DNA from 3 places in the Micromonospora sp. WMMD736 genome. Region 3 is predicted to be linked to each of the others. Evidence: riboswitches for the same ligand, from Rfam matches in the RefSeq annotation. Region 3 holds a riboswitch; each other region holds the start of a gene.
What was found. A riboswitch is a leader RNA that binds a small molecule or an ion and turns the genes downstream of it on or off. The one in region 3 is predicted to bind cyclic di-AMP.

Region 1: another riboswitch for cyclic di-AMP. It lies ahead of ACN269_RS22485 (coiled-coil domain-containing protein); the one in region 3 lies ahead of ACN269_RS20185 (NlpC/P60 family protein).
Region 2: another riboswitch for cyclic di-AMP. It lies ahead of ACN269_RS30065 (C39 family peptidase); the one in region 3 lies ahead of ACN269_RS20185 (NlpC/P60 family protein).

What each region holds. Positions count from the first base shown of each region.
Region 1 is NZ_JBMHMI010000001.1:4,965,755-4,969,019, reverse strand. Features, by position in the region: gene ACN269_RS22490 (YibE/F family protein) at 129-1,487, shown strand; cyclic di-AMP (ydaO/yuaA leader) riboswitch at 1,654-1,784, shown strand; gene ACN269_RS22485 (coiled-coil domain-containing protein) at 1,789-2,808, shown strand; gene ACN269_RS22480 (carbonic anhydrase) at 2,867-3,265, opposite strand, start outside.
Region 2 is NZ_JBMHMI010000001.1:6,610,635-6,613,899, forward strand. Features, by position in the region: gene ACN269_RS30055 (hypothetical protein) at 1-220, shown strand, start outside; gene ACN269_RS30060 (hypothetical protein) at 386-1,153, shown strand; cyclic di-AMP (ydaO/yuaA leader) riboswitch at 1,439-1,579, shown strand; gene ACN269_RS30065 (C39 family peptidase) at 1,813-2,661, shown strand; gene ACN269_RS30070 (alpha/beta fold hydrolase) at 2,796-3,265, shown strand, end outside.
Region 3 is NZ_JBMHMI010000001.1:4,491,942-4,495,206, reverse strand. Features, by position in the region: gene ACN269_RS20195 (pyridoxamine 5'-phosphate oxidase family protein) at 1-92, opposite strand, end outside; gene dcd (dCTP deaminase) at 170-748, shown strand; gene ACN269_RS20185 (NlpC/P60 family protein) at 831-1,871, opposite strand; cyclic di-AMP (ydaO/yuaA leader) riboswitch at 1,884-2,019, opposite strand; gene ACN269_RS20180 (N-acetylmuramoyl-L-alanine amidase) at 2,253-3,265, shown strand, end outside.

The DNA.
Region 1 (3,265 bases), 470 kb from region 3:
CATCACTCTCCGTAATTGCCGGATCGTCAGGCGGCGAGCCGACGCGCTCCTGCCCGGGTTCGTCCGGCGGAACTGAACCGCACAGGCCGCCGGCACGTACCCCGCACCGGATCGTTGGGAGTCTCGCATTGGGTTCCGACCACAGTCATTCCGCTCGGCCCGCCCCGCCCCGGGTACGACGGATCCTCGTCGCGACGGTGGTGCCGCTCTTCGTGGCCACCGTCGTCGCCGCCGTGGTGCTGTGGCCACGCGACGGCGCGCCGGCGAGCGGCGGCGGCGCGGACACGCCGCGCCACCACGGCACGGTGACCCGGGTGGTGACCGAACCATGCCCACCCGTGACCGGCCCGGAGGGCACGCCGACCGGCGGGCCGTGCGGCACGGTGGACGTCCGCGTCGACGACGGTCCAGAAGCCGGCGGGCAGGTGAGCACGCCCATCCCCGCCGGGCCCGGCGCGCCGCGCGTCGAGGTGGGCGACGAGGTCGTCCTGGTCGAGCTGACCGACCCGACCGATCCCACCACCAGCACCTGGAACATCGCCGAGCACCAGCGCGGTACGCCGCTGGTGTGGCTCGTGGTGGTCTTCGCCGCCGCCATCGTGGCGTTCGGCCGGTGGCGGGGCCTGGCCGCGCTCGCCGGCCTGGCCGCCAGCTTCGCCATCCTGCTCACCTTCGTGTTGCCGGCCATCGGCGCGGGCCGGTCACCACTGCTGGTGGCGGTGGTCGGCGCGGCACTGATCATGTTCGTGGTGCTCTACCTGACACACGGAGTGACCGCGCAGACCTCCGTCGCGGTCCTCGGCACCCTGGGCAGCCTGGTGCTCACCGGCGTGCTCGCGGCCGTCGCCACGGCCACCACCCAGCTCACCGGCTTCGGCAGCGAGGACGCCACCACCCTCTCCATGCTCCAGACCGATGTGGACCTGCGCGGCCTGTTGCTCGCCGGGATCATCATCGGCTCACTCGGGGTGCTCGACGACGTGACCGTCACCCAGGCCGCCACCGTCACCGAGCTGGCGCACGCCAACCCCGGGCTGACTCGACGACAGCTCTACCGGGCGGCCACCCGGGTGGGCCGGGCACACATCGCCTCCACGGTCAACACCATCGTGCTGGCGTACGCGGGCGCGTCACTGCCGCTGCTGCTTCTGCTCACCGCCGACTCGCGTCCCATCGGGCAGATCCTGACCAGCGAGTTCCTCGCACAGGAGATCGTCCGCAGCGCGGTCGCCACACTCGGCCTGATCGCCGCCGTACCCCTCACCACCGGGCTGGCCGCGGTGGTGACCGCGGCCGGATCGTCGGCCACGCCGGACGCGGACGCCCCGCCACCGCGCCCACGCGCGGATCGCACGGAGGCGTTGGCCGCTCTGAGTTCCCCGCCGACGGGTCGGGCCGACGGGCCCGACCCGCAGCGGGACGCACCCCCATCCACCGCCACCACCGGGTGGCCAGAGCCGAACAGGAGCACGGATACGGCATGGTGACACTCCTCAGCGTGACCGGATCGGGCACCCGCCCTGAGAACCGCGTCACTGGTCACTCAACGCCATGGCGAAATGACGCTTTTAGTCGGCATCAGGACGTAGCTCAGGCGGTGGACTCTCGGGTAACCTCGCTGCCGGTCACCGACGAAGGCGCGCAGCGGCGCCTGCGGTGCCACCGCCCAATCGCCAACCGGCGAGCCGGGGACCCAGGCACGTGGGGTGAATCCGCGACAGCGGTAGGGGCCTCTTCCGCCCCGAACCCGTCAGCTAACCCGGTCGGCGGTCGACGGAAGGGAAGATTGTGACGGCACCCCTACGCCGCTGGTTGACACCTGTGGTGGCCGTGCTTGCTGCGCTGAGCGTGCTCGCCGGGCCCCTCCCGGCCCACGCCGCCCCGACGCCCCCCACACCCTCCGGGCACGAGGACAGCGACGAGCCCACACTGATCACCGACGTCATCGAGCAGACGAACCGGGACTACGTGGCGGCCAAGTCCAAACTGGACAAGTCGAAGAAGCGGCAGCTCGAACTGGCAGCCGAGGTCGAGCGGGCCAAGGCCGACCTGGCCGCGCTGGAGCCGCAGGTCGCGCAGATCGCCGCCCAGTCGTACCGGACCGGGCGAATCGGCGCGATGGCGATGCTGCTGGAGAGCGACGCCCCGGACTCGTTCGTCCAGCGGGCGGCGGCCCTCGACGAGATGAACATGGTCAACGGGAAGAAGCTCGCCGAGGTCAACGCCGTGAAGTCCCGCGCCGAGCAGGCCAAGCTGTCGCTCGACGCGGAGGTACGCGAGCAGCAGAAGCAGACCGCGCTGATGGCGAAGGACAAGCGCGACGCGGAGAAGTCTCTCGCCCTGGTCGGCGGTAAGGGCTTCACCGGTGGCCTGGTCGACGCCACCTCGCCGGTCGCCCGGATCGGCCCGGGTCGCACCGCCGACGGCGACTGGAAGCCGCAGTCGTGCAGCGAGGACGACCCGACCACCTCCGGCTGCGTCACGCCGCGCACCCTGCACGCGTACAAGGAGGTCAAGCGGGCCGGGTTCAACCGGTTCGTGGGCTGCCACCGCAACGGTGGACCGTACGAGCACCCCAAGGGTCGCGCCTGTGACTGGTCGTTGCAGAAGAGCGGCTTCAGCCCGTGGCACAACGACGACACCCGGATGTACGGCAACAACGTGGCCGCGTTCCTCATCCGCAACGCGGACCGGCTCGGCATCTACTACGTGATCTGGAACCGGCAGATCTGGTTCCCGGCGACCGGCTGGAAGTCGTACAGCGGGCCGTCGAACCACACCGACCACGTACACATGTCGCTGCTCTGATCCGACGCCCAGCAGTACGAGGGCCGTCCCGCCGTCCGGCGGGGCGGCCCTCGGTGGTTCAGGCGGCGGCGGTCGCGGCCGGCTCGTCGCCCGTGGGAGCACCGGTCGGTACGGGGGTCACGGGTCGCACCACCCCGGCGGCGAGCCGGTACGACATCCCGACCACCGCGCACCGCCCCCGCGCCACCTCGTCGGCCAGCAGGGGCGACTGCCCGAGCAGCGTCTCGACGGTCTGCGCGATGTGGATGTCGACGATGCCGTCGATGTCGTGCACGCCCTCGGCCGTGGCGCGTCGCAGGCTGGGCAGCACCGCGTCGACCACCGCCGGGAGATGCCCCGGGGGCGCGACGCCGGTGGCCGCCGATTCGCGGGCCGCCTGCACGGCACCGCAGGAGTCGTGGCCGAGCACCACCACGAGTGGAGTACCGAGCACAGCCACCGCGTACTCGACGCTGCC
Region 2 (3,265 bases), 2.1 Mb from region 3:
CCGCGCCGTCGCCGGCCGTGCCGTCGCCGACTGGGCTGCTCTCGGGCAAGTTGCCGACGCCGGTCCGGCGCGGTCCGTCGATCCACAGCCCGCGCTGAACGATGCGCTGGCCGTCCTGCCCGGCCCGCCGATGGGCGGCAGTGCGGCCGGCACGGGCGCTGAGCCGTCGCTCCGAGCCGCCGGCTCGGCCAGCCGAGCCCCCCGAGCGCCGCCGGCCTAGCGGGTCACCCGCCGGCGGTCCGTACGCCGGCCAGCGATCCTCCCACCGGGACCAGCACGCCCTGCCGCCGACCTGAGCGCCCGGTCACCGCACCTGACGACACATCGCCCGCACCCTCGCCGTGCGGCATCCCATCGCTGACGTGCTCATGCCGAGGAGCCGACCATGGAAACCGTCGTCTTCTACCAGTTCCTCACCGAGGTGCCCCAGGCCGCCGCCATCTGGTCGGCACTGTTCCTGCTGGCGCTGACGGTCCTCGCCGTACTGGTGGCCCGCCCGGAGCGGGACGCGCCAGAGCAAGGCCACGTGCCGACCCCCACCGCCCGCGAGACGGCCGCCGCCGAGAGCGCCGACCTGCGCCGGTACGCCGAGGAGGTGGCCGTGGCCGCCGCCCGGGCGGCGCGGACCGCCCGGCGGCGGCGCGCTGACTGGCTGGTCGCTCAGGACGAGGCGCAGCGGGCCTGGACGGCGTACGACGAGGCGGACACTGCGGCCCGCCGGGTCGCCACCGCCGGGGCGCTGCCGACACCGCGTACCCCGCACACTCCCGCCGAGTACGCGGCCCGGGAGCGCTACCTGCACCGTGCCGCCATGGCGGCGCACTGGCGGGAAGAGTTGACCATGGCGCAACTCGCCGACGTGTTCGGGCACCGGCGCGGCTGGGACCCTCGCCGGCACCCGGTCGAGCAGGAGACGCTGCTCATCCGGGCGATCCGGGACGCGCGGCTGGCCGAGCACCGGACGGCCGTCGAGCGGGAGCGGTCGGCCTGGCGGGACGCCGAGGTGGCCGCCGAGTCGGCGCGCGCCCTCGCCGAGGAGGCGTACGCGGCGGCGGTCCGGTCGCGGCCGAGCCCGGCACTCGCCCGGCAGACGGCGACACGGCCGTCACGTGCAGCCGTGGTGGCACGCTGGCGTCCGGCCCGGGCCGGTTGAACCCGATCTGTTATGTGAGGCGGGTCACCAGCGGGGGAATTCGGGCGGCGGGCATCATCGGCGGCCATTGCGCCCGCGATTGTGGCGGCGTTCCCGGCGACCTGTCCGGTTGTCGCCCACAGGTGCCGCCGGGACCGGATGTCCCATCGAGTCACGTCAGCGGCAAAACGCGCAGAAATTGCCGGGCCAATCGATGTTTACGCAGGTCGGCATGGGTTGGCAGAGTTCGGACCGGCCAGTACTGTCGTCCCGTCCGGTGCGGTTACCGATCGCAGGAGGCGACGCCGCGCCGACCCGCTCAATCGTGATCAACGAACCGGGGACCCACAGTAAGTCCGGGGTGAATCCGCGAGCCACGGCCCGCGGTAGGGCGATCTTCCCGCCCGAATCCGTCAGCTAACCCGGTAGGCGGTGACGGAAGGAGTTCCATCCTCGTGCAGCATCCCGCGCCCCCCGTTTTGTTCCGCCGCCTCCACGGCGTAGCGGTGTCCCCGCTCATCCGCCTCGTGACGGTGAGCTGACCCCCCGGGTCACCGCACTTTCCGCCCGGCCGCGCCGGGCGTTCCCCTGAGCGGCTCATCATCCGCAGGCCACGGCCCGTGCGCTGACGCCTGCCCGGATACCGGTCGAGCCCCGGTGTGCCGCTCTCCCTGTGAACCGTGGAGGACCTCGTGAAGCACACCCTGAAGCGCCAGCTCCGTCGCCTCGCGACCGAGCGTCCGTACCAGATCGTCGCCGCCTCCGCCGCGGCCCTGGTCGTCGCCACCACCACCGGCGCCCTGGTCGCCGGTGCCGACGACGCCCCGGCCGGCTCGCGCACCCCGACCACGGTCGCCGAGATGCGCAGTGACACCGTCGCCTCCCGTGGCGAGCTCCGGGCCGCGGCCCCGTCGGCGAGCGCCGCGCCGAGCACCGCCGCCCCGGCCACCAGCGCCGCGTCCCCCGCCGCGAAGGCCACGAGCAACCCGGACCTGACCCGGAAGCCGACGCCGCCCAAGCCGCCCGCGACGAAGGTCCTGGACTACGACTACGAGGCGCAGAACACCTACTACAACTGCGGTCCGGCGGCCACCCGCAACGCGCTCAGCGCCAGCGGCATCGACCGTACCCAGGAGGAGCTCGGCGCCGAGCTGGGCACCACCGAGATGGGCACCAACTCGGCCGAGGACACCACCCGGGTGCTCAACGCCGAGGTGAAGGGCTCCCCGTACCGCACCCGCATGTTCGCGGGCACGCCCAACCCGGCCCAGATGGACCGTCTGCAGGCCGATGTGGTCAAGGCGATCACCGATGGTCGGGGCGTGGTGGCCAACGTCGCCGGCGACGCCATCGACACCAACGGCGGCTACCACTCCTACGGCGGTGGGCACTACATCGCCGTCGTGGGCTACAAGGACAACGGCCGTACCGTGCGGATCGCCGACTCGGCGAACGCCGCCGACCCGGCCTACTGGATCACCACCATCGACCTGGCGAACTGGATCGCCACCCGGGGTTACTCCGCCTGACCAACGCGCGACACCCCACGACGCCGCGGGCGCCGTCTCCCACGAGGGGTCGGCGCCCGCGGCGTCTGGGTGCCCGGCCGCGACGCCGGTGAACGGCTCTCGTACCAGGCCGCGAACCGTGGGAGACTGCGGCCGTGGTGGATGAATCGGGTGGTCAAGCCGGCCGTGAGCCGATCCTGTTGCTGCTGCACGGCATGGGGGCGACGGGTGACGTGTGGCTGCCCTGGGCGTCACTGCTGGAGCAGCACTGGCCCGGCCGGTGGCTGGCGCCCGATCTGGCCGGTCACGGTTGGTCGGCGCCGCTGGCGTCGTACTCCTTCGAGGGTTTCGCCCAGCGGGTCGCGCAGGGCCTGACCTCCGACGACCGCCTCGTCGTGCTCGGACACTCGCTCGGTGGCGTGGTCGGCCTGGCGCTGGCGGCCCGCGCCGCCGGTCTGCCGGTGGACGCGGTGGTGGGGTTGGGCATCAAGGCCGTCTGGACACCGGCCGAGCTGGCCCGCGCCGCCGACCTCGCCGCCCGCCCGGTGGGCTGGTTCACCAGCCGCACCGAGGCCGCCCGCCGGTATCTGCGGGTCGCCGGCCTCACCGGTCTGGTCCCTCCGGA
Region 3 (3,265 bases):
TAGCCGAAGCCCGGCCCGTACTGCTGCAGGAGAACGCGGATGCCGTCGGCGAGACGGGGCTCGTCGGCGGCGAAATCGGACCAGGAAGCCATGCGAGCATTCTATCGAACAAATGTACGAGGAGCGACCTCGACACGCTGGTCACCGCCCACCTCGCTATGGTGGTCCGATGCTGCTCTCCGACCGTGACCTGGTCTCCGAGATCAAGGCCGGCACGCTGGGCCTGGAGCCGTTCGAGCCCACCCTGGTCCAACCCTCCAGCATCGACGTACGACTCGACCGGTTGTTCCGGGTCTTCAACAACCATCTCTACACCCACATCGACCCGGCCATGCAGCAGGACGACCTGACCTCGGTGGTCGAGGTGCCGGACGGCGAGCCGTTCGTGCTGCACCCGGGGGAGTTCGTGCTCGCCTCGACGCTGGAGGTGATCTCGCTCGGCGACCAGCTCGCCGGCCGGCTGGAGGGGAAGAGCTCACTGGGCCGCCTCGGCCTGCTCACCCACTCCACCGCCGGGTTCATCGACCCGGGCTTCTCCGGGCACGTCACGCTGGAGCTGTCCAACGTGGCGAACCTGCCGATCACCCTCTGGCCCGGCATGAAGATCGGTCAGCTCTGCATCTTCCGGCTCTCGTCGCCGGCTGAGCACCCGTACGGCTCGGTGGTGTACGGGTCGCGTTACCAGGGTCAGCGGGGGCCGACGCCGAGTCGCTCCTGGCAGAACTGGCGGGCCTGGCCGACGCGTTAGCGGCCGTTCCCAGCCGAGTGCCGGACGACACAGGGCCCGCCGCGAACGGATCGCGACGGGCCCTGACTGCGTCCCGCGTCGGTCAGCCGGGGCGACCGTAGCTGTGGATGGGCCCGTCGTCGGCCCTCTTCATCTTCACCGGCACACCGGCCTGGGAGGCGTGCACCACCCAGCCGTCGCCGACGTACATGCCGACGTGGTGGATGTCGCTGTAGTAGAAGACCAGGTCGCCGGGGCGCAGGTCGCCCTTGCTGACGTTCCTGGTCACCCGGCTCTGCGCGGCGGCGTTGTGCGGAAGCGACACACCGGCCTTCGCCCAGGCGGCCAGCATCAGCCCTGAGCAGTCGTACGAGTTCGGGCCCTCGGCACCCCACACGTACGGCTTGCCGATCTGCGCGCAGGCGAACTTGACCGCGATGCCGGCACCGCCGCCCGGGTAGCTGGCCGGGCAGGGTGCGGGACGCAGCGGACCGCCGCCGCCGTTGCCGTACACCTTGAGGCGCAGCTTCTGTAGCCGGTCGATCTCCTCGTTGATCTGCTTCTTCTTCGCCGCCAACTGGGCCTCGGTGCGGGTCAGTTGGGCCACCATCTCGTCCAGCGGCGCCTTCTGCCGGGCCAGCTCGTTGCGCAGGTCGGCGACCTGACGGACGTCCTCCTGCTGGTTGTGCGCGAAGCGGTCGAGCATTTCGAGCTGACCGACCATCTCGCTCGGCGACCGGCTGCCGAGCATCGTGTTGACGGTCGACAGGTTCTCACCCATGTACGCACGGACGGCCAGCGCGCTGACCTTGTCCATCGCGGCGTCGACCTGACGCTCCAGCGGCGTGATGCGGGCGGCGAGCGCGTCGGCCTGCTTACGCTTGAGGGCCAGGTCGGCGCGGGTCGCGTTGTGCCGCTCGATGATCGGTTCGAGCTTGTTCCAGTCCTCGTCGATCTGTCGTTCGATCTCGGCGACGGACGGGTCGGCGTGGGCCACCGTGGCGCTGCCGGTCAGGACGACGGCGACGCCGACCAGGGCGGCGAGAGCGGTGGTGAAGCGGGACCAGCGTGGACGCGGCACGGTCGACGTCGGGTCGGCCGGAGCCGACCGTCCGGACGACGGCCGCGGGGCTTTAAGGGCCACCGGGTTCCGTACTCCTTCTTCCTGACCGCCTACCGGGTTAGCTGACGGGTTCGGGCGGGAAGTGGGCGCCCTACCGCAGGAACTGCGGATTCACCCCGGGGAACGTGGGTCCCCGGCTCGCTCGCGAGCGACTCGGCGGTGTCGGTCCGTTACCGCCCGGGTGGGCAGACCTGCTACCGGGCCGACGAATGACCAGAGTAGAGACGGCCGTTACCGATCCGCAACCCGTGCGGCCGTGACACTCCGTACCGATTCAAGCGGTCCATCGAGCGGAAGTGAAGGTTTCTTACTGCACGTTTTGAAGCATGGAAAGGTATTGACGCGGACTCCCGGCGGCGCGAAGGTGACCGGACCGATACCAGTTCACATGTAGGGAGTTCGATGAAACGTCCGACCCTGCTCGCCGTCGCGCTCGTCACCGCCACGGCGGCCGTACCGCTACCCGCCGGCCCGGCCGCCGCGGCCCCCGCCGCCGACCGCCAGCAGCAGTACGCCGCCGCGGCGACCGAGTACGGCGTCCCCATCGACGTGCTGCTCGGCGTCTCCTACCTGGAGTCCCGCTGGGACAGCAACGCCGGCACGCCGAGCACCAGCGGGGGCTACGGCCCGATGCACCTGACCGATGCCCGGCACGTGGCCGCCCTACCCCGACGCGGTCACCACGACGCCCCGGGGGAGGACCCGCGCGGCGACGAGTCCCGTCGCGCTCTCGCGCCGGCACCCACCACCGGAGACGCGCCGCCCAGCGCCGCGCTACAGACCGTGGACGCCGCCGCGGCGCTCACCGGCGCCACCCCCGAGGCGTTGCGCACCGACCCGACGACGAACCTCCGGGGTGGGGCGGCGCTGCTGGCCGCGTACCAACGGGAGGTCGGCGCGCCCGTCGGAGTCGGCACCGACCCGGCCACCTGGTACGGCGCGGTGGCCCGCTATGCCGGCGCGGACAGCGCCGATGCCGCGGCGGCCTTCGCCGACGAGGTCTTCACCACGATCGGCGCCGGCGAGACGCGGGTGACCGACGACGGCCAGCGGGTCACGCTGCCGGCCCGGACGGTACGACCCGAGCGGTCCTGGCTGGACCGACTGGGACTGCGGCGACTCGCCCGCCCGGACGGGTTGGAGTGCCCCCGCACCGTGTCCTGCGAGTGGATCCCGGCACCCTACGCGGCGTTCGGCGACGGCGACTACGGCAACCACGACCTGTCCGACCGGCCCGCTCGGCAGAAGATCGAGTACATCGTCATCCACGACACCGAGGCGAGCTGGGCGACCACCCTGCAACTCGTTCAGGACCCGACCTACGTGAGCTGGCACTACTCACTGCGTTCCGTGGACGGGCACATCGCCCAGCACGTCCGTACCAAGGACGTCGCCTGGCACGCGGGCAACTGGTA